DNA from 3 places in the Dactylosporangium sp. CS-033363 genome. Region 1 is predicted to be linked to each of the others. Evidence: riboswitches for the same ligand, from Rfam matches in the RefSeq annotation. Region 1 holds a riboswitch; each other region holds the start of a gene.

Region 1 (7,193 bases):
CTGGTCAACTGGGCGGTGAACCCGAACGGCGGGATCAACGCCGCCGCGGTGCGGGCGCTGCTCGACGGCTACCGGGAGCGCGCCGGCGCCGTTCCAGGGCTTTCCTTCCGCGGTACCGCCACCGCTCTGCAGAACTACGTCGCCGGCCAGATCGACCTGGCGCTGGCCGCGACGGGCGACGAGGACGTGCGGTTCGCCGAGCGCAACGTCCGGCACCTGCTGACGCACCTGCCGTCGCGCGCGACGTTCGACGAGCTGACGGCGATGTCGGCGGTGGGAGGCGACTCGCGGTGGTCGCCTCCCACAACCGTGGTTCAGGCCACGTAGCCGCGCTTGGCGGCCCAGTTGGCCAGGGAGTCCGTGGACATCCAGTAGGTCCGCGGGCCGAACATGCCCGACGGGTCGGCGATGAGCACGGAACGGCCCTGATCGCGGTACCCGACCAGCGAGATGTAGTGCCCGCCGGAGAACTCGTGGTACGTGCCGGACTCGTCCGTGGCGCCGCCGACGATGTTGGCGACCAGGGCCCGGCCGGTGCTCAGCGCGCGGACCGCGTCGTACTGCAGCTGCCGCGCCTCGCCGGCCGACGCCTTCTGGCCGTTGATGAAGCGGGCCTCGTAGACCGGCTTGCCCAGCACGCCGTTCATGGCCCGGGTCACGTCGGCGACCGAGTTGGTGCCGTTGACCGTGGTGCCGAGCCGGCGGGCCACGTCGTCCTGCGACAGGTCGGCGCCGACCGACGTCAGCGCGATCCGGGTCGAGGCCGGGCCGCAGTAGTAGAAGTTGGGCTGGAACTGGAAGTCGAAGTTGACCGTGTTCGCGGCGGGCGCCGTGTCGAGCAGATCCGGGGCCGGCGCCTCTTGCTTGGGCTGGGCGGGCGGCGTGGCGGTGCTCAGCGCGGCGGTACCCACGGGATGGGCCTCGGCGGCCGGCTTGCCGCCGGCGTTGAACAGCGCCGCGGTCGCCACGGACACGACCATCAGCGAGGCCGCCCCGAGTACCGCCGGAACAGGCCGGCGCAAGGCCTTCCCGGGCAGCGCTTGTTCACGCAGCGCGTGGGCCGGCCGGTGGAACAGTGCGGTGAAGCGTTGGTGCATCAAGGCTCCTTCCGATACCGCCTACCGGGTTAGCTGACGGATTCGGACGGGAAGCACGCCCTACCACGACCTCCGCGTACTGGAGGCCGACGGATTCACCCCGGAACTACCTGGTTCCCCGGCTCGCAACGATCGCGACTCGACGGGCCCGCGCCGGCGCCATGTGGCAATGGCAAACGACCAGCACGGGCATGTGGACGTTACCGAGGGGTACATCCACCGGCCCACCCCGCAAGCCCCACCCCACTGGTCGTACAAATGGGTCACAACCCGGTGCGATCGCCGCTGCGCACGTCCTCGACCCGCCGGCTGCGGTAGATGTCACCCTGATTGGCCTCGGCCCGCCACGGCCGGGCATGCTGGAGTGCGACGTGAAACGCGGGCGCTTCGCGATCGAGCACGACGGTCGCGACCTGGCCGGAATCGGCGACGACGGCCAGCTCGCCGCCGTCCGGCCCGATGATCGCCGAGCGTCGCTCGTTCCACGCCGGTCGATCCACGCCGTCACCGATCGACCGCCGCCGCCGTCGGGGTTCGCGTGCGGGCGGAAGATCGGCAACAATGCCCGCCATGACGGGGACGCCGATCGCGCAGCTCGACCTCACCGGTTTTCGGCCGCTGGAGGAACTCGCCTGGCAGGACGACAACGGCATCGTGCTGAGCCTGCACTACTTCGACCTGCCGCCGGACCTGCCGGCGCCGCTCGCCCCGGTGCCGCGGTTGCAGGAGGCCCTCGCCCGCTACACCGCGGCCGCGGGCGCCGGTCTGATCGACTGCGACGTCGAACTCGTCGACGGCGTGCCGGCCGTGCGCCAGCTCGTGAAGATCCGCCACCCGCAGGGGCACGGGCAGGTGTTCCTCGCCTCCTGCACGGTCCCCCGGGCCACCTGCAGCACTGTGCTGAAACTGCAGGCGCCCGAGTACGGCTCGACCGGATTCCGGGAGGCCCTGATCGCGTCCCGCTTCGGGCCGGACGACTTCTTCCTGCCATCGCCCTTCGCACCGGACCTGACCGACGGCCTGCCGACGCACCGGGCGGACGACCCGCGGTACGACGCCGAGTTCGACGGCCACCCGCTGACCCTCGCCCGCCGGCTCATGCGGCGGCTGCTGCCGACCGTCCGGCTCGACCCCCGCTTCAAGGCCGAGCCGGACTTCACCTGATCCGTCCGGCGCGATTCCTTTGGGGTGCTTCGGCGGTCAGTACGGCATGACCGCCGTACCGTCAGACGACGAGTTCCGCACCTACAACCAGGGCGTCATCGCCGAGTTCCGGGCCAACCGGGGCACGGTGAGCCGGCCGCCGTTCCCGATCCTGCTGCTCACCACGACCGGCGCGCGCACGGGCCGGCGCACGACCGTGCCGCTCGGCTTCCGCGTGGACGACCGGGATCGCGTGTTCGTGGTCGCCTCGAAGGCGGGCGCGCCGCGGCACCCGTCGTGGTACCACAACCTGCGCGCCGACCCGGCCGTGACGGTCGAGCTCGGCGCCGACGCCTATCCGGCCCGCGCGGTCGTCCTGGCCGGCGAGGAACGCGACCGGTTGTACCGCACGGTGTCGGACGGCACCTCGCCGTACGAGCGGAACACGGACCGGATCTTCCCCGTCATCGTCCTGGAGGGCGTGCCGGCGCCCGGTCAGGAGCAGTCGAACCGGTAGTCGAACGGCCGGTCGGGGCAGCGGGTGCAGACGAACAGGTAGATCCCGCCGGCGTCGCCGAGCATCAGCCCGGCCGGGTTCTGGATCCGCCGCCAGGGATGCTCGTCGTCGGCGTCGAAGTCCCATCCGGCCATCGCCGGGCGGTCCTCGAGCGGCAGCCACCGCTTGTCGTCGCCCCGGTCGAACTCCCAGCCGGCGATCGTGAGGAGATGCTCCATCGTCGCGCCGCAGCCGCATTCCGGCCAGTCCGGCACCTGGGTCCAGCCGGGATATCCGCCCACCTTGGTGCCGGGCGCAACCGCCAGATCCCAGTCGTACTGCCAGCCGCTCTCCCGCTGCACGCGCGCGACGGCGTCGCCGATCTGCGACCAGACCTCGCGCGGCAGATCGTGACTCGGATACTCGGTCACCCGTTCGGGATCGAGCGCGCACGAATCGGGCAGGTGCCGGTCCTCCGCCTCCTGATCCGGCGCGGGCATCTCCTCCAGCCGCTCGCCGACCCGGTCCCTGCTTCGCCACCGCAGCTCGGGCCGCGGCGAACACCACGGCATGTGGTCGAACGGGCACCACAGGACCTGCAGCAGGTCCGTACCGGCGGGGAACGGCAGTTCTGGAACGTCCTCGGCGAACAGCTGCAGGACGGGCACGAGCGGCACGTCGGCCGCGGCGGGCGCAATGTCGCTGTGGTCGTACGGGTCCGGGCCCGAGCAGATCGGCCAGGGCTCATCGGTCGGCCACAGGAGGGGGCCGCCCATGGAGCTCTGGCCGGCGGTCGGCGCCCCGGCCCGGGGATGGAGCCGGACCGTCGTCCTGGCGAACGGCACGACCTGCGGAAAGACCTCGGGTACGGCGATCGGGGCGGCGGCGGTCGTGTGCACGGCGCCGATCGTACGGCAGAGTCCTTGTCGTGCCGCTGGATGAGCTGCCGGCCTGGCTGCCGGCCTGGTGCGCGGAACGCTTGGGCGACGAGCCGGCCGCCGTCCTGTTCGAGCAGCGGTCGGTCTCGTCGGTGTTCGGGCTGCGGCTGACCGGCGGCCGGGACGTCGTGGTGAAGCTGCGGCCGGACGACGGCCGGGCCGCCTCGTGCGTGGCCGCGCAGTTCCGGCTGGCGGAGCGCGGGTTCCCGTGCGCCCGGCCGCTGACCCCCGCCGCCGGCGTCGGCGGGCTGGCCGTGCACGCCGAGGAGTTCCGCCCCGGCGGCGTGCTGCTGCGCGGCGACTCCCCGGACGTCGCGGTGCGGTACGCGGGGGTGTTCGCCCGGCTGATGGCCGAGCTGGCCGACGTGACCGTGGCGGCTCCGCTGCCGAATCCCCGCTGGGTGCGCTGGGATCACGGGGATCCGGGCATCTGGCCGAGCATCGACGTCCTCGACAGGCGGGACCAGCGCGCCGTACCGGGGTGGGTCGTCGAGACGGCCCGCCGGGTCCGTCAACGGCTGCTGGCCGCCGACCTGCCGTGCGTGCTGGGCCACGCCGACTTCGAGGCGCAGAACCTCCGCTGGCAGGACGGTGCGGTCTGGGCCGTGCACGACTGGGACAGCCTGGCCTGGCAACCGGAGGCGGCACTGGTGGGGGCGGCGAGCGGCGTGTTCCCGAAGGTCGGACCGGCGACCCTGCCGCCGATCGAGAGTTCCGAGGCGTTCCTGACGGCCTACCAGGACCTCCGCGGGCGGCGATTCGCGGCGGAGGAGCTGGAGGTCGCGTAGGCGGCCGGCCTGTGGACGGCCGCCCACGATGTGCGGTGGGAGGCGCTGCACGGCAGCATCTCGACGTCCGGCGCCGCGGTCCGCGACCAGGCAGCCGAACGCCTGCGCCGGGCCGGCGCATAGCGCACACCGGAGCCCCGGCTGCTATGGAGCCGGGCCCTTCAGAACAGGGTGTCCGGCGGCTTGTGCGGGCGGTGCGCAACGGTCAGGACCTCGCCCAGGGTGGGCTCGCCGGACCAAGAGCGGCTGATCAGCCCGCGGAGCAGGACCGCCGCGCCCGCCGCGTCCCACAGGGCCCGGTGCGGCCGGCTGCCGGCCGCGTCGACCTCGGTCGTCAGGTCGAGCGTGTCGAGCAGCGCGGTGAGGCTGTGCGACCCGGGAACGGCGAGCTTCCCGGCGAGCTTGAGCGTGTCGAGCAGCGCCGCGGGTGCGACCGTCGGGCAGCGCCGGTGCAGCAACCGCCAGTCGACGCCGATGTTGTGCCCGACGAGGATGCACCCGTCGAGCCGGGCGGCCAGTCCCGGCTCCACGGCGTCCAGGCGCGGCGCGCTGGCGAGCACATCGCCGGTCAGGCCGGGTGAGATCCAGGCGCGCCGCGGTACCGTCCGGCCCGGGTTGACCACCGTGGTGTAGGCCGTGGCCAGGTCCGGCAGGCCGCCCCGCAGCCGGATGGCGGCGAGTTCCAGGATCGCCTCGTCGGCGCCGTCCTGGGCGCCGGTGCCCTCCAGGTCGAAGGCAACGAGCGGCGCGGCCCGCCAGGGTCTCGCCGACCACTCGGCGATGGCGGCGTCGTGCACGTAATCTCCCGAGTGACAGCTCCGTTCGGCTTCGAACTTGGATTATTGCAGCGCATCCGCCCGAGCCTGGCTTGGCGAGGGCGCTGATCCGACCCCGGTGCCCAGCGCTGTCGCGGTCCCGTCCGAAGTGGTCCCCGCCGGGCGTGGCGCTCGTAGCATCCGGTCAGGGAAGCCGGGATGAAGTGCGGGCGGCCGGGGAGGGCGGGCCTCGTGGCGGACGACTGGAACGGCGACGTCTACATCATCAGCGACGAGTCCGCGTACAAGGGCGACGGCCGGATCATCCTGCAGACCGACTCCGCGTGCGAGATGTTCGAGCAGCTCTACGAGGAGGCCAACAAGAACGCGGCGGTCGGGGTCGGGGCCGATGTGCAGGCGCTGGCGCGGGCCGAGCGGGCCTGTCGCGAGGAGACGGCCGCGCGGGTGCCGCCGAAGCCGCCGCCGCAGCCGGTGACGCCCAAGCGGCCGCCGGCCGGGGAGGCCGGGAAGGTCGCGCCGGCCGGGGAGGACTCGCCGCGCGAGCAGGATGCGCCGGACGTGCGGGCCAACCTGAAGATTACGCGGGTACCGTCGCCGGCTGCCGTTGATCCGAAGCGGCCCTCCGACGCGGTGTACGAGCGGGTCGAGCCGAAGCCGCCCAGCGTCATCGGGGCGATTCTCAGCCCCGGGTTCACGCCGGCGGAGGTCGCGGCGATCCTGCAACGGGCCGAACGCAACGAGCCCGAGCCGGGGCAGCCGCATCCGTCGCACGCCGGGCCGGCCGCCGTCCGTCCGCGGCCGGCTGCCGAGGGGGATCCCGTCGACCTGTTCACCGGGGCGTTCACGGTGGCGGGGACGGATCTGGTGGTGCCGACGCCGCTGTTGCCGATCCGGTTCGAGCGGTGCTATCGCAGCGGGCGGCCGTACTACGGGCCGTTCGGGTACGGCTGGGATCACAACTACAACGTCTTCCTGCGCCCGCTCACCGGCGGCGACGTGGCGCTGTGGACCGGGCGGCTGGCCGAGCGGCGGTTCACCGCCGTGGGTGACGGGTTCGAGCCGGAGCCGGGGCTCACCGCGCGCCTCGAGCGGAGCGCCGACGGGTTCGAGCTGGTCCATCCGCAGGGGCTGCGCTGGCAGTTCACGCGGCCCGCCGGGTGGGGCGACGGGCAGCGCACGCCGTTGACGGGCGTCGTCGACCGGTTCCGCAACCGGCTGCGGTTCAGCTACGACGGCCAGGACCGGCTCGCTGCCGTGCTGGACGACGCCGGGCGCGGGTTGCTGCTGCGGTACGGCGACTGCGGCCTCCTCGAACACGTCACCGACGACACCGGAGCGCGGGAGGTGCGCTACGACCACGACGGCGAGGCCGCCCATCTCGTCCGCGTGATCCAGCCCGCGACCGCGCGGTACCCGGGCGGCGTGGTCACCCGGTACGAGTACGACGCGAGCGCCGGGCACCCGGCGATGCGGCACAACATCCTGCGGATCGTGGACGCCGACGGGCGGGTGGCGCTGTCCAACGAGTACGCGGGGCCGGGCGAGGGCTGGTCGTTCAACGCCGTGACCCGCCAGCTGGCGGCCGGCTACGAGTACCGCTTCGCGTACGAGCCGATCCAGTACGTGCCGTCGCTCGAGGAGAACCTCGACGTCCCCGCGACCCGGTCGTGCGCGCGGCGGCCGGACGGGGCGCTGCACACGTACACCTTCAACTGGCGCGGGGACCTGCTCGACCATCGTTTCCGGCTCAACCGCGACCGCACCGCCCGCGTGGTGGTGACCCGGGCCGCCTACGACGCGGCCGGCAACGCCGTCGAGGCGGCCGGCCCGGACGGCGTCCGAGTCCTGCGCACCTACGACACCGCCAACCCGGACCCGTGCGCGCGCGGCAACCTGCTGCGGCTGGAGATCGCCGCGCCGGTCGCCGGGGTCGTGCCGAGCCGGACCCTGTTCGA
Region 2 (7,193 bases), 3.1 Mb from region 1:
ATCCCGGGGTGCGGCTCGACCAGGCCCTCGGTGCGCAGCGCGGTGAGCGCCTTGGTCGCGGTGGCCATGGCCACGCCGTACGTGCGCATCAGCTCGCGGGTCGACGGGACGCGGTCGCCGGGGCGGAGTTCACCCGCGGCGATGGCGGCCCGGATGCGCGTGACGATGCGCTGAAACGGGGGCTCGGAAGCGTGCTGCACTAGTGCACACCCTACTCACCCGCGCGCATCGTGGAGCGCGGCGTGCCGGTGTTCGTACGGTGTACGCATGACCAAGGTTCTGATCTCCGGCGCGAGCATCGCCGGGAACGCGCTCGCCGCCGGGCTGGCGCGGCGCGGCTGCTCCGTCACCGTCGTCGAGCGGGCGCCGGCGATCCGGCCGGGCGGCTACGCGGTGGACATCCGCGGCGTCGCGCTCGAGGTCGCGGAGCGCACGGGCGTCGCGGCGCAGGCACGGGAGCTGCGCACCGACACCGAGGGCACCAGCTTCGTCGACGCCAACGGCCGGAGGGTGGCGACGCTGCCGCTCGGGTTCGGGGTGCTCGACCCGGCCGACATCGAGATCATGAAGGGCGACCTCACGCGGCTGCTGCACGCCGGGGTGCCCGCGGGCGTGGAATGGATGTTCGGCAATACGGTCGAATCGCTCGAACAGCACGGCGGCGGCGTGCGCGTCACGCTGCAATCCGGCGGGGCGCGCGAGTTCGACTACGTCGTCGGGGCCGACGGCATCCATTCGCGCATCCGGGAGCTGGCATTTCCGAAACCGCCGCAGCCGTACGTCCACCACCTCGGCAGCAACAGCGCGGTCTTCACCGCGCCGAATGAGCTCGGGATCGAGCGCTGGCAATTGGTCCGATCGATGCCGGGCCGGGTGATCAGCATCAAGACGGACCGCGGCTCGGAAACGGTCAAGGTGACGCTGCTCTACGGCGGGTCCATGCCCCCGCGCGACCGCGCGGCGCGGATGCGCGAGATCGAGCAGAAGTTCGCCGGGTCCGGCTGGGTCGTGCCGCGGCTGCTGGAGCACATGCGGCAGGCCCCGGACCTCTACGTGGCGCCGAACGCGCAGGTCAGGATGCCGGGCTGGACGGCCGGCCGGGTCGCGCTGATCGGCGACGCGGGCTACGCGCCCTCCTCGCTGACCGGCCAGGGCAGCGGGATGGCGCTCGTCGGGGCGTACCTGCTGGGCCTGATCATCGCCGATTCGGGCGATCTGCGCGAATATGATCGGCAGCTGCGGGAGTTCGTCGACGTCAATCAACGCGCGGCCATGGGACCCGCGCGCGGGTTCGCGCCGAAAAACGAACTCGCTGCCCGAATGCAGAACCTGAGCATCCGGATGATGCCGTACATGCCTGGACGCAACCTCGTGATCTCGGCGATGATGCGCGAGGCGCGGCGCGCGGCCGGGGCGCTGACCCTGCCCGTAGCAATCTTGTGACACCAAAGGGTTTACTTCATATCCGGTTTGATGCGTCGATGTAGGGGTGCAAGGTCGGCCGGAACTGGGTAGGCGTGCGATGGAGCGTGATCGGGACACGGCGATGGCCGCGATCCGTTCCGTGTACCGCATCACCGGCCGGATCAACACCGGCAGCACCCTGGCCGAGACCCTGCAGCTGATCGTGGACGCCGTGGTCGACGGCACCGGGTTCGCCGTGGCCGTCGTCAACTACCTGCACCCCGAGGGCGTCTACGAGGCGGTCGCGCTGGCCGGCTCCGAGGAGGCGGGGGAGACGCTGCTCGGGGCCCGCTACCCGGCGGCCGAGCTGGACGAGTACCTCGAGCGGGCGGAGGTGTGGGGGCAGCTGCGGTACCTGCCGCACGAGCGGCACAGCACCCACATTCATTCGTGGGTACCCGATGCGGTGCCCGGCGGCGACGAGGTGCCGGAGGACGAGCGCTGGCACCCCCTCGACGCCCTGTTCGCCCCGCTGCGCGCGCCCAGCGGCGAGCTGGTCGGCATCCTCGGCGTCGACCTGCCCTCCGACGGGCGCCGGCCCGGCCCGCTGCAACGCGAGCTGCTGGAGATGCTCGCCGCCCAGGCCGGCATCGCGATCAACAACGCCAACCTGGTGGAGGCCCTGCAGCGCGAGCGGCGGCACCTCGCGGCCAGTGAGGAGGCCTTCCGGCTGGCATTCACCGGTGCGGGCACCGGGATGTGCATGCTCGGCCTCACCGGCGTCTCCCAGGCCCGGATGACCCGCGTCAACCCCGCCCTGTGCGAGCTGCTCGGCCGCTCGGAGACGGAGCTGCTGGAGCTGCGCATCGCCGACGTGCTGCACCCGGACGACCTGGACCTGGCCCGGCTCGCGTTCGCGGCGGCGACGACGGGCAAGGGCACGCCGGTGCGGGATTACGAGATCCGGTGTGTGCGCGGCGACGGTACCGTCATCTGGGTCTCCACCACCCTCTCGCTCGTGGCCGGCCCGCCCGCCTTCGGCATCCTGCAGGTCCAGGACATCACCGGGCGCAAGGCGGCCGAGGCCGACCTGGTGCGCCGGGCCTCCCGCGACCCGCTCACCGGCCTGGCCAACCGCGACGCCCTGGCCCCGCCGCTCGCCGCCGCCATCCGCCGCGCCCACGCCGGCCTCGGCGACAGTGTGCTGCTCTTCTGCGACCTCGACGACTTCAAGGTCGTCAACGACACGCGCGGGCACGACGCTGGCGACGCGGTACTCGTGGCCGTGGCCCAGCGGCTCTGCGGGCTGGTCCGCCCCGGCGACACCGTGGCCCGCCTGGGCGGCGACGAGTTCGTGGTGCTGGCCCAGGACCTGGCCGGCACCGACGCCGCGGCGCTGCTCGACCGGGTCGAGCGGGCCATCGCCGCGCCGGTGGTGCACGACGGGCACGTGCTGCGCGTGCGGGCCAGCGTCGGGGCGGCCGTGATCGATGCCACCTGCCAGGATGCGGGCGCCGCCCTGAGGATGGCCGACCGGGCGATGTACCAGGTGAAAGGCCATCGACACACCCTGGGGATGACCGAACGGGTGACAGCGCACGGTGAGCGTTCCGGTGCGCCGGGTGGTATCCCGTTGCTCTGGTTGGCCGAGCCTTAAACCGCCCAGTACTGTCGGGTGGTCTGCTCCGGGCGACGCGCCCCGAATCGCGGGGACACCGGACAGGCGCCGTCGAGCCGCGCCGCACCTTTCAGCGTCGCGGGCCGGGGACCCATCGCAGTCCTTGGGGTGTATCCGTGACCGAGTCACGGTAGGGCGAATCCTCCCGTCCGAACCCGTCAGCTAACCCGGTAGGCGGCACCGGAAGGAGACAGCTCGTGCTCTTCGACGCCATCGCCGTCAACTCCTCGGACGGGTGATCGCCGGGACCCTGATCCTGGCCCGTCACACCCGCTGACCGCCGCACCTGCCGCCGCGCGATCCCTTTGTGCACCACGGGATCGTGCCGATGGCGTGCGCCCAGATCTCCCGAGGATTGACCTTGCTGAAACCCTTGCCGCGCCAGTTCCGGCCGCGACATCGCCGGGCTCTGCAGCCCGTGAAACCGGCGGCCGTGTCCGCCGTCGTCCTGTCCGCCACGCTGCTCGCCTCCGGTTCGGCCGGAGCGTCGGCGCCTTCGGCCGGTCCGGCCCGTCCGCCGGTCGCGTCCACCGCTTCGCCTGCTTCGCCGCTTTTTGCCGCTGATGCCTCGCTTGTCGTCGAGGCTCCGGTGTACGGGTGGGCCGCGCTCGCCGACGCGCCCGCGCCCCCGGCCCCGCCGCGCCCGGTCGCCGGGCTCGACCAGACCCAGATGAACAACGCCATCGCGATCGTCAAGCAGGGCCGGGCGCAGGGCGTGCCGGAGAAGGGCCTCGTCGTCGCGGTCGCCACCGCCATGCAGGAGAGCGACCTGTACAACGTGGCCAGCCCGGCGGTGCCGTCCTCACTGAAGCTCCCGCACGACGCGGTCTCGACCGACCACGACTCGGTGGGGCTGTTCCAGCAGCGGGCGAGCCAGGGGTGGGGCAGCGTGCCGGAGCTCATGGACCCGGCCCACTCGGCGATGCTGTTCTACAACGCGCTGGCCCAGATCCGCGGCTGGCAGTCGATGAGCGTGACGGGGGCGGCGCAGGCGGTGCAGCGGTCGGCGTACCCGAGCGCGTACCAGAAGCACGCCGACCGCGCCGCCCAGGTCGTGGCCGCGATCGCCTGACCTGCCACCCACCGCGCTCGCCGTTCGTCGGTGCTCATCTCCCCGGCGCCGATGCTCCTTTCGCGGCATCGGCGTCGGCGTCGGCCTCGTTGAGCAGGCGGCGCATCGTGGCGAGCGCGGCCGAGGTCTGGCTCTTGACCGTGCCGGCCGCGCATCCGAGCGTGGCGGCGGTGTCCTCGACCGACAGGTCGTAGAAGAAGCGCAGCACCAGGACCGCCCGCTGGCCCCGGGGCAGCCGCGCGAGGGCGCCGTGCAGGTCCAGCCCGGCCGGTACGCCCTGCAGCGCGGCGTCCTCCTGCGGGCGGTCCGGCAGCCGGTCGACCAGGGCGACCCGGGCCGCCCAGCCGCGCCTTCGCTCGTCGATGAAGCGGTGGACGAGGACCCGCCGCACGTACGCGTCGACGTTGTCGGCCCGCCGGACGCGGCGCCAGCGCAGGTACACATCGGTGAGCGCGCACTGCACGATGTCGTCGCCCCGGGTCCAGTCGCCGCAGAGCAGGTAGGCCGCGCGGCGCAGGCCCGGCAGGCGCGACCGCACGAACTCGTGGAACTCGTCCTCGACGGGGTCCGCCACGGTGGTCCCTCCCGGCTGTCACCCCCTTGGGCGCAACCGGGCCGGGAACCGTTTCGCCCGTTATCGAGGCGTTGCCGTGCCCGGCATCGTTTCGCTCAGCGCGGAGTCGCGGTGGCGCGGCGGGCGAGGGAGACCAGTTCGGCCACCGCGGCCGGTGGGGAGGCGAGGTCGAGCGCGAGGAGGGCCTGGGACAGCAGTTCCTCGGCCTGCCGGCGGCACCAGTCGCGGGCGCCCGACTGTTCGATCGTCTTCGCGGCGCGTTCCACGTCGGCGTCGCCGATGCGGGTGCGGGTGTCGAACAGGTCGGCCAGTTCGTCGGCGCCGGCCGCGATCGCCGCCGCCACGGGCAGGGAGCGCCGGCGGCGGCGCAGGTCGGAGCCGAGGCTGCCGAGGTCCTCGATGAACTGGACGGCCAGGCCCAACCGTACGCCGAACAGCCGCAACCGCTCGACCTGGGCCGCGTCGCCGCCGCCGGCCACCGCGCCCAGGGCGCAGGCGCAGCCGAACAGGGCGCCGGTGCGCTGCTCGACCATGGCCAGGCAGTCGCGCAACAGGTCCGTGCGCTCCTCGCCGACGACCTCACCCCGCCCATCACGCGCCGTGACCCCCGACGAGGCCCGCGCGCCACGCGCCGTGACCCCCGACGAGGCTTGCGCATCGCGTGAAGCGACCTCCGACGAGGCCTGCGCATCGCGTGAAGCGACGCCCGACGAGGCCTGCCCGTCGCGTGAAGCGACCCCCGACGAGGCTTGCGGACCGCGTGAAGCAACGCCCGACGAGGCCTGCGCATCGCGTGAAGCGACCTGCGACGAAGCGCGCGACGTCCGGCTGTCGCGCAGGGCGAGCGAGGCGTGCTGCCCGTGCAACAACTCCTGCACCGTGTCGCCCAGTACGCGCAGCATGGCCCGGTCGGGGCCCGCCTGTCCGGATCGCTGCCGCGGCCGCGCGGGCGCGTGGTGGGTCGGGTCGCCGGTCGCGATCACGTCGAAGGCCAGGGCCAGCAGCGCCTCCCCGCCGAGCGAGGCGGGTTCGGGGCCGAGGACGCTCCAGGCGGTACCGTCGGCGCGTTCGTCAACGAGATCGCGCCTGATCGCCGACCAGTGGTGCATGAGCTCGACCGCCACCGCGCCCGGGACGGCGTCGTGGGGGTCGCCGCCCACGGCGTCCGCGCAGACCAGGGTCAGGGCGCTGCGCAGGGAGGCGGCGGGGACGTCGTCGCCCAGGTGCCAGCCGAGTTGCAGCTCGGCCACCTCGCGGGACGGCTCGGGCAGGCGGCCGATCGCCGTGCGCAGCGGCGGGTCGACCAGGCGGCCGGCCCAGCGCAGGACGTCGTCCGTGGTCCGCAGCACGATGACCACCCGCGGTCGCACCACCCTCGCAGAAAAAGTAAGCCGCCGAGAACGACCAGGAAGCCGCCGAGGACGACAAGCAAGCCGCCGAGAACCTGGTCAAGTATGCCGGGGCGGCCGGGTGCGCATGCCGGATTCCGCAAGGGACGGGCCGTGTGGCGAAAACGGCAGTCGCCCGAAGGGTGCGTGTCGCCCGAAATTCGGCGTGTCGCGACCGCCGGTCCACTATGGAGTGTGCGCCGACACCGCGTTGGCAAGAGCAGGATCAGGCTGCGACTGTACCGCCGGTGCCCGCAACCGCACCGCATCCCATGCGGCCTTCCAGGCGGCGGCGACGTCTCTGGCCTGGTTCTTCCAGATCGTCACGGTTCGGCAGCCTTCGCACCCCGACGGCACGCCCCAGGCGTCGACGCCGACGCGGCGGCAGAGGGTGACCGCACGGTACAAGTGCAGATCCTGGCTCACGAGGAGGGCCCGGTCGACGCCGTAGACATCGTGGGCGCGCCGGCAGGTGTCGTAGGTGTCGAGGCCATAGGGGTCCAGCACCACCCGGGACGGCTCCACCCCGTGCCGGGCGAGGTAGTCGCTCATCACCCGGACCTCGTTGCCCGAGCCGCCGTGCGCGTCGCCGGAGATCAGCAGGGCCTTGACCTTGCCCGCGGTGACCAGGGCGGCCGCCTTGTCGAGCCGGTTGCGCAGGAACGGCATCGGGTCCTGGCCGCCCGGGGCGACCTCGGCGCCGAAGACGATCGCCACGTCGGCCACCGGCGCCTGCTCGACCGTGACCATGCGGCCGGAGGAGCTCGCGCGCACCCACACGGTCGGCGTGAGGACGATCGCGGCGAGCGCGACGGCGGCGATCGCCAGGCGCCATAGGGCCCGACGCCGGCGGCGCTTCGGGGGTTTCGGCGCTTCCTTCACCTCGGTGGGCGTGGACATGTCGCGAGGATCGCACGGCCCGGCAAGCTTCGATGCCCCGCCGAGTCGTAGATTGTCGTAGCCGCGAGGCAGGATGTAGGTCGTCGGACTGCATGGAGGTGGCGGTTGGCCGGCAAGATCAAGGACGAGGACATCGCCCTGGTCCGGGAGCGCACGTCGATCGAGGAAGTGATCTCG
Region 3 (7,193 bases), 4.3 Mb from region 1:
CCTTCGGGCCCTCCGTATGCCGTCGTCCATTCGCCTGTTGGCGTTGCCTGGACGACGGGCTCTCGATCGGCGATCTGCCCGGGCTGCTCAGCCCCGCGCGGCCCGGCGCTCAAGTCGCAGATCGTGAGGGGGTGCGGGTGGAGGCGAAGCCTCCCCCGCCTTTCCAGGGAACCAGTGGGCCGCCAGGGACTCGAACCCTGAACCTACGGATTAAAAGTCCGCAGCTCTGCCATTGAGCTAGCAGCCCGCGCCCAACAGGGTACCCTGTCCCGCCCCGCCAACTCGCGCGTGTTTCCCCGCGACATGCGGCGGCGGCCCCCCACACCCCAGGGAGGCCGCCGCCAAGGAAAACGAACAGGTGAGCATCAGCAGGACAGCGAGCCTGCCCCCACGCCGGTGCCGAGGATGCCCACGAAGCGCTGGTAAGCCTGCACGCGGCTCTGGACCTGGGCCGGGTTGCGGCCGCCGCACTCCAGGCTGCCGTTGATGCTGCGGATGGTCTCGCCGAAGCCGGCGCCGTTGACCATGGCGTTGTGCGGGGTCATGGTGCCCGGGCCGCTCTGGGTATTCCAGTACCAGAGGGCGGTCTTCCAGGCCACGGCGGAATCGGTCTGGACCAGGTTCGGGTTGTGCAGCAGGTCGATGCCCAGCGCGTCGCCCGCGGCCTTGTAGTTGAAGTTCCACGACAGCTGGATCGGGCCGCGGCCGTAGTACGCCGCCTGGCCGGCCGGGCAGCCGTAGGACTGGCTCGTGTCGCAGTAGTGGGGGTAGTTGGCCGTGTTCTGCTCCACGACGTAGACCAGGCCGCCGGTCTCGTGGTTCACGTTGGCCAGGAACGCCGCGGCCTCCTGCTTGCGCTGGTCGTCCGAGCCGGTCTTGGCGAAGCCGGGGTACGCCGAGAGCGCCGCCACCAGGCCCGAGTACGTGTAGAACGAGTTCCGGCCCGGGAACATCTGGTTGAACTGCGCCTCGCTCACCACGAAGGAGCCGCTGGAGGGCGGAGGCGTGGTCCCACCACCGGAGCCGGAGCCGGAGCAGGTGTACGGGTCCCAGTACCAAGTGGAGATGACCGGGCTGTATCCGGGGTTCTCGTGCTCGGCGATGTAGAACTTGCCGTCCGTGAACTTGACGATGTCGCCCGTCACGTAGTTGCGGCCCTGGACCCACGCCGGGAAGCTGCAGCCGCCCGCGGAACCCGTCTGGGTCGGGGGCTGGGGCGAGGAGCCGCCGCACGAGCCCTGGTCCTGCCACACGCCGGTGTTGCCGGGCGGGGCCTCGTTCTGGGTCCACCACTTGGCGAGGTAGTTGTGGCCATTGCGGGAGACCGTGGCGCCCCCGGTGTAGACCGCTGTTGCGGACCACGCGGGTGAGCATGAGGCGGCCGACGCGGGCAGCATGTTGAAGACCGCGACCACCCCGCCCACCAGGGTCACCGCGGCGAGCATGGCCAGCACCCGCACTCTCGACACCGTCGATCAACTCCTTCGCACGTCGTCTGACCGGCCCATAGGACCAGCCCGCGACGCGGAGGAGAGCGAACGTCATCGTTTTATGAAGAATATTTACGGTTGCGTTGAGGCAGGCCCAAACGGAGTGATGTGAGTCACTCAACCCAAGGTCGAGCGATCTCCGCACAAACGGTGCGGTGCGCAAAGGAGGCGCCCTGGGTACAGTGACCCACGGTCACGTCCATGCGGGCACCGCCCCCGGTGCCGGGCGTGGCTGCCGCCCAATCGCCACCCGTGGCGAGCCGGGGACCCACCGTAACGTTGGGGTGAATCCAACCCTCTCCCGGGAGGGTGGTAGGGGTCGTTCCGTCCCGAACCCGTCAGCTAACTCGGTCGGCGGCCGACGGAAGGAACAACGAACCAGATGTCATCGCGACATCCCTACCGGCGTGTAATCGTAGCGCTACTGGCGGCATTCGTGCTCGGGGGGCTCGCCGCCACGCCCGCCGCGGCCGAGCCGGGCGGGGACACCGGCGACGAGGGTTCCAGCGCGAACCCGACCCTCGGCTCAGTGCTCGAGGACAGCACCCGCGCCTGGTCCGAGGCCAAGGAGAAGTTCGACGCCTCGGTCAAGCGCCAGGGCGAGCTCACCGCGCAGCTGCAGAAGACCGAGGCCCAGCTGGCCACGGTCCAGGAGCAGGTGGCCGCGATCGCCGTCGCGGCGTACCGCACCGGGCCCCTCACCACGTTCGCCGCGCTGATGGACTCGGGCAGCCCGGACAGCTTCGCCGAGCGGGCCGGGTCGATCAACCAGATCGCCCACCACAACGACAACCTGCTGCACGAGCTCAAGCAGCTCAAGGAGAGCCAGGCCGCGCAGAAGAAGGCCCTCGAGGACGAGGTCGCCGCGCAGCAGCAGCAGGTCCAGACCATGGAACAGAAGAAGAAGGACGCGGAGAACGCCCTGAAGCTGGCCGGCGGGCCGAGCAAGGGCTTCGTCTCCGCGAACCTGCCCACCGCCGAGGCCGTCCCGCGCACGGCCAGCGGGGGGCTGCCGAAGGAGTCGTGCAACGTCAACGACCCCACGACCACCGGCTGCATCACCCCGCGCATGCTCCACGCCATGCAGCAGGCGCAGAAGGACGGCTTCAAGCGGTTCGTGTCCTGCTTCCGGCCGAGCGGGCCGTACGAGCACCCCAAGGGGCGCGCGTGTGACTTCTCGGTGCAGACGAAGTCCGGATTCGGCGGGGTCGCCTCAGGCGGTGACTTCGTCTACGGCAGCACGCTGGCCGCGTACTTCGTCAAGAACGCCCAGCAACTCGGCGTGATGTACGTGATCTGGTTCAAGGAGATCTGGACACCCGCGGTCGGCTGGCACCATTACAGCGGCGTCGCCGGTGATCCCTCCAGTGATCACACGAACCACGTGCACCTCTCGATTCTCTAAAAAGCCTCACAAACGCGGGCGGCCGGCCGATGGGGAAACCGTCGACCGGCCGTTTCGCGCTTAGGGGATGTGCAGTGAAGTACCGTCTCGTGACCCGCAGCGACTTCGACGGACTGGTCTGCGCGGTGCTGCTGCGCCATCTCGACCTCATCGGTGACATCACGTTCGTGCACCCCAAGGACGTGCAGGACGGCCAGGTCGAGGTCGGGCCGACGGACATTCTCACCAACCTGCCGTACGCGCCCGGGGCCCACATGGTCTTCGACCACCATCACTCGGAGACCCTGCGGGCCGCCAAGAACAACCAGGGCCAGGCGACGAATCACGTCATCGACGCGGATGCCCCGTCGGCGGCCCGGGTCATCTATGACCACTTCGGCGGGGCCGAGCGCTTCCCGCACGTCTCCGACGAGTTGATGGTGGCGGTGGACCGGGCGGATTCGGCGCAGTACGACATCACCGAAATCCTGCAGCCGACGGGCTGGACGCTGCTGAACTTCCTCATGGACAGCCGCACCGGGCTGGGCCGTTTCCGGCAGTTCCGGATCTCCAACTACCAGCTCATGATGCAGCTCATCGACGCCTGCATCGACCACCAGGACGTCGAGGAGATCCTCGGCCTGCCCGACGTGGCCGAGCGCGCCGAGCTGTTCCGGGAGCAGCAGGACCTGTTCGTCGAGCAGTTGCGGCGGGTGTCGACCATGCACGGCGACGTGGTCGTGGTCGACCTGCGCGACGAGGAGACGATCTACGCCGGAAACCGCTTCATGGTGTACGCCCTGTTCCCCGAAGCCCGCGTCTCGATCCACGTGATCTGGGGCAAGCAGAAGCTCAACACGGTCTTCGCGGTGGGCAAGTCGATCCTCGACCGCACGTCGCCCACGGACATCGGACAGGTGATGCTGCAGTACGGCGGCGGCGGCCACCTCGCCGCCGGCACCTGCCAGGTCCCGCACGACCAGTCCGACCGCGTGCTGCACCAGTTGATCGCCAAGGTCGGCGCCCCGATGACCTCGACGGCGGCCCCGCGACACTGATGATCCCCGGGTGGCATGCTCGTAGGCGTGCGACTCCTGGGGCGTGACGACGAGCTGCGTTCCCTCTCCGGCCACCTCGACGACGTCGACGACCGCGGCAGCGCGATCGGCCTGCGCGGCGAGCCCGGCGTCGGCAAGAGCGCGCTGCTGGCCGAGGCCGTGGAGCACGCGCGCGGCAAGGGCTTCACCGTGCTCAGCGCGCGCGGCAGCCAGTCCGAGACGCACCTGCCGTTCGCCTGCCTGCACCAGGTCCTGCGCCCGCTGCTGCCGAGGGCCGACCGGCTTCCGGCCATGCAGCGCGACGCCCTGCTCGCCTGCTTCGCGATGGGCGACTCGGTCGAGGTGAACCCGTTCTTCGCGTTCCTCGCGGTGCTGGAGCTGCTCGTCGACCTGGCCCGGCGTACACCGGTGCTCGTCTGCCTCGACGACCTGCACTGGATGGACCAGCCCTCGATCGACGCGCTGGCCTTCGTGGCGCGGCGGATCGAGAGCGAGCGGGTGGTGGTGCTGTGCACCTCGCGGCCGGCGCCGCTGCCGTTCACCGACGCGCACACGGTCGAGTGGGTGGAACTTCGCGGCATCGACGGGGCCGCGGCGGCCGCGCTGCTCGACGCCCGGGCGCCCGGCCTGCCGCCCGCGGTGCGCGAGCGCGTCCTGCACCAGGCCCGGGGCAACCCGCTCGCCCTCCGGGAGTTCGCGATCGCGCTGGAGCCGGGGCGGTACGCGGAAATCGACGACGACCTGCCGATGACCACGCGGCTGGAGCAGGCGTTCGCGGCCCGGGCCGAGCACCTCGGGCCGGCGGTGGGCGCCATCCTGACGGTCGCGGCGGTCGACGACGGCGACGACCTCGGGGACGTGCTCGCGGCCGCGCAGCTGCTGCACGGCGCGCCGCTCGACCGCGGGGCCGCGCAGCCGGCCTTCGACAACGGGCTGCTGACGGCGAGCGGTGAGCGGTACCAGATGGCGCATCCCCTCATCGGATCGGCGCTGCTGCGGGCCATGCCGCCCGCGACGCGGCAGCAGGCCCACGAGGCGCTGGCCCGCGTCCTGGAGACCCACCCGGACCGCGCGGTGTGGCACCGGGCGTCGGCCATGTCCGGGCGGGACGAGGGGATCGCGGCCGAGCTGGAGCGGGCGGCCGGCAACGCCCAGCGCCGCGGCGCGATCGCCTCCGCCGTGGCGTGGCTGGAGCGGGCGGCCGCGCTCAGCCCCGACCCGCAGGCCCAGGCCGGCCGGCTGCTCAGCGCGGCCGAGCTCGGCTTCCAGCTGGGCCGGTTCGGGCAGGTCGAGCAGATCAAGGCCCAGGTCGCCGGGGTGTCGCTGCGCCCGCGCGACCGCTCGCGGCTGATCTGGCTGGAGGGCGTCTTCCACGACGGGTCCACGGGCGAGCCGGCCGAGGTACGCCACCTGGTCCACCTCGCCCGCCAGGCCATCGAGGGCACGGATGTCGAGCTCGCCATGCAGCTGCTGGTCGGCGCGGCCCGGCGGGTCTGGTGGCGCGACCCGGGCGCGGCGCTGCGCCACGAGATCGTGCTGGCCGCGCACCACCTGGGGGTGGCCGCCGACGACCCGCGGCTGCTGGCCATCAACGCGCTGTCCGAGCCGCTCGAGCAGGGGCCGGCGGTGATCGAGCAGCTCGCGCACTGGCCCGCGGACGCCGGCGGGCAGCCGGACGCGGCGGGCCTGCTGGGCATCGCGGCGTTCTGCACCGGCGACTTCCGCCGCGCGGTCGCGTTCCTGTCCACGCCGATCCAGGAGCTGCGCGCGCAGGGCCGGATGAGCCTGCTCGCGGAGGCGCTGGCGATCCGCTCCTGGGGCGAGATCTACCTGGGCACGTTCGACGCGGCGAGCTCGGCCGACGAGGCGATGCGGCTGGCCGACGAGACCGGGCAGTCGCTGTGGGCCGCGACCGCGCGCATCGCGGTGGCGCTGATCGACGGCGTCGGGCGGGGCTGGGACACCCGGCACGACCTGCTGGCGGAGGCCGAGCACACGGCGGTGCGCACCCCGAACGCCGCCTCTTCGCTTCTGGCCGGCGTGCAGCTGGCCCGCGGGATCGCCGAGCTCGGCGCGAACCGGCACGAGCAGGCCTATGGCGAGATGCGCCGGGTGTTCGAGCCGACGGACCCGGCGTACCAGCGCATTCAGCAGGTCTGGACGCTCGGCTACCTGGCCGAGGCGGCCGTGCGCACCGGGCGGCGGGACGAGGGCCGCGCGCTGCTGGCGGGCATCGAGCGGATCGCGGGCGGCTCACCGGCGACCGGGTCGATCATCGCGCTGGAGTACACCCGGGCCGTGCTCGCCGACGACGAGTCGGCCGAGCCGCTGTTCAAGGCGGCCATGCACGGCGCCAGCAGCGGGCTGCCCTGGCACCGGGCGCGGGCCGAGCTCGCGTTCGGCTCCTGGCTGCGCCGCCGGCGCCGGGTCGTCGAGTCGCGCGAGCCGCTGCGGGCGGCCCGGGCCACGTTCGAGGCGGTCGGCGCGCGGACCTGGGCCCAGCGGGCCGACCAGGAGCTGAGCGCGACCGGCGAGCGCGGGTGGCAGCCGACGTCGAACCCGCGGGAGCGGCTCTCCCCGCAGGAGGCGCAGATCGCCGAGCTCGCCGCGCAGGGCCTGTCCAACCGCGAGATCGGCCAGCGGCTGTTCCTCTCGCACCGGACGGTCAGCTCGCACCTGTACCGCATGTTCCCCAAGCTCGGCATCACGTCCCGCGCCCAGCTGGCCGCCGTCCTGATGCAGTCACCTGACGCTAGCTGACCCCGTGGAAGCGCTCCTACGGTGCCAATGACGGCGCCCGACGAGCGGAGAACTCCTGTGACAACCCCCGTGCTCTTCATCCATGGCCTCTGGCTGCACGCCACCTCGTGGGACCCGTGGGTCCAGCTGTTCCGGGAGGCCGGCTACGAGCCGATGGCCCCCGGCTGGCCCGGCGACGGCGAGACGGTCGAGGCCTCGCGCGCGAACCCCGACGCGATCGGCGACCACGGCATCGACGACGTGGTGGCCCATTTCGCCGGCATCATCGAGCGGCTCCCGAGCGCCCCGATCCTGATCGGGCACTCGTTCGGCGGCATGATCGCGCAGAAGCTGCTCGGCCAGGACCGCGCGCTGGCCGCCATCGCCATCGACGCCGCCCAGATCAAGGGGGTACTCCCCGTGCCCCTCTCGGCCCTCCGCGCCACCCTCCCGGTGTTCAAGAACCCGGCCAACCGGCACCGCGCGGTCTCGCTGACCCCGGAGCAGTTCCGGTTCGCGTTC

What was found. A riboswitch is a leader RNA that binds a small molecule or an ion and turns the genes downstream of it on or off. The one in region 1 is predicted to bind cyclic di-AMP.
Region 2: linked by a shared signal. The riboswitch ahead of ACQPZ4_RS44345 (hypothetical protein) and the one ahead of ACQPZ4_RS30035 (C39 family peptidase) in region 1 are both predicted to bind cyclic di-AMP.
Region 3: linked by a shared signal. The riboswitch ahead of ACQPZ4_RS49985 (coiled-coil domain-containing protein) and the one ahead of ACQPZ4_RS30035 (C39 family peptidase) in region 1 are both predicted to bind cyclic di-AMP.

What each region holds. Positions count from the first base shown of each region.
Region 1 is NZ_CP192032.1:6,495,429-6,502,621, forward strand. It holds gene ACQPZ4_RS30030 (phosphotransferase) at 1-327, shown strand, start outside; gene ACQPZ4_RS30035 (C39 family peptidase) at 315-1,097, opposite strand; cyclic di-AMP (ydaO/yuaA leader) riboswitch at 1,101-1,252, opposite strand; gene ACQPZ4_RS30040 (hypothetical protein) at 1,361-1,669, opposite strand; gene ACQPZ4_RS30045 (hypothetical protein) at 1,668-2,261, shown strand; gene ACQPZ4_RS30050 (nitroreductase/quinone reductase family protein) at 2,308-2,757, shown strand; gene ACQPZ4_RS30055 (hypothetical protein) at 2,736-3,635, opposite strand; gene ACQPZ4_RS30060 (phosphotransferase) at 3,665-4,462, shown strand; gene ACQPZ4_RS30065 (3'-5' exonuclease) at 4,624-5,259, opposite strand; gene ACQPZ4_RS30070 (DUF6531 domain-containing protein) at 5,470-7,193, shown strand, end outside.
Region 2 is NZ_CP192032.1:9,621,606-9,628,798, reverse strand. It holds gene ACQPZ4_RS44360 (TetR/AcrR family transcriptional regulator C-terminal domain-containing protein) at 1-200, opposite strand, end outside; gene ACQPZ4_RS44355 (FAD-dependent monooxygenase) at 268-1,443, shown strand; gene ACQPZ4_RS44350 (diguanylate cyclase domain-containing protein) at 1,523-3,061, shown strand; cyclic di-AMP (ydaO/yuaA leader) riboswitch at 3,132-3,274, shown strand; gene ACQPZ4_RS44345 (hypothetical protein) at 3,516-4,154, shown strand; gene ACQPZ4_RS44340 (SigE family RNA polymerase sigma factor) at 4,189-4,728, opposite strand; gene ACQPZ4_RS44335 (polyprenyl synthetase family protein) at 4,824-6,101, opposite strand; gene ACQPZ4_RS44330 (SanA/YdcF family protein) at 6,303-7,016, opposite strand; gene dnaG (DNA primase) at 7,122-7,193, shown strand, end outside.
Region 3 is NZ_CP192032.1:10,823,507-10,830,699, reverse strand. It holds tRNA gene ACQPZ4_RS49995 (tRNA-Lys) at 176-247, opposite strand; gene ACQPZ4_RS49990 (glycoside hydrolase family 19 protein) at 366-1,469, opposite strand; cyclic di-AMP (ydaO/yuaA leader) riboswitch at 1,717-1,863, shown strand; gene ACQPZ4_RS49985 (coiled-coil domain-containing protein) at 1,927-2,895, shown strand; gene ACQPZ4_RS49980 (exopolyphosphatase) at 2,970-3,932, shown strand; gene ACQPZ4_RS49975 (ATP-binding protein) at 3,960-6,692, shown strand; gene ACQPZ4_RS49970 (alpha/beta hydrolase) at 6,750-7,193, shown strand, end outside.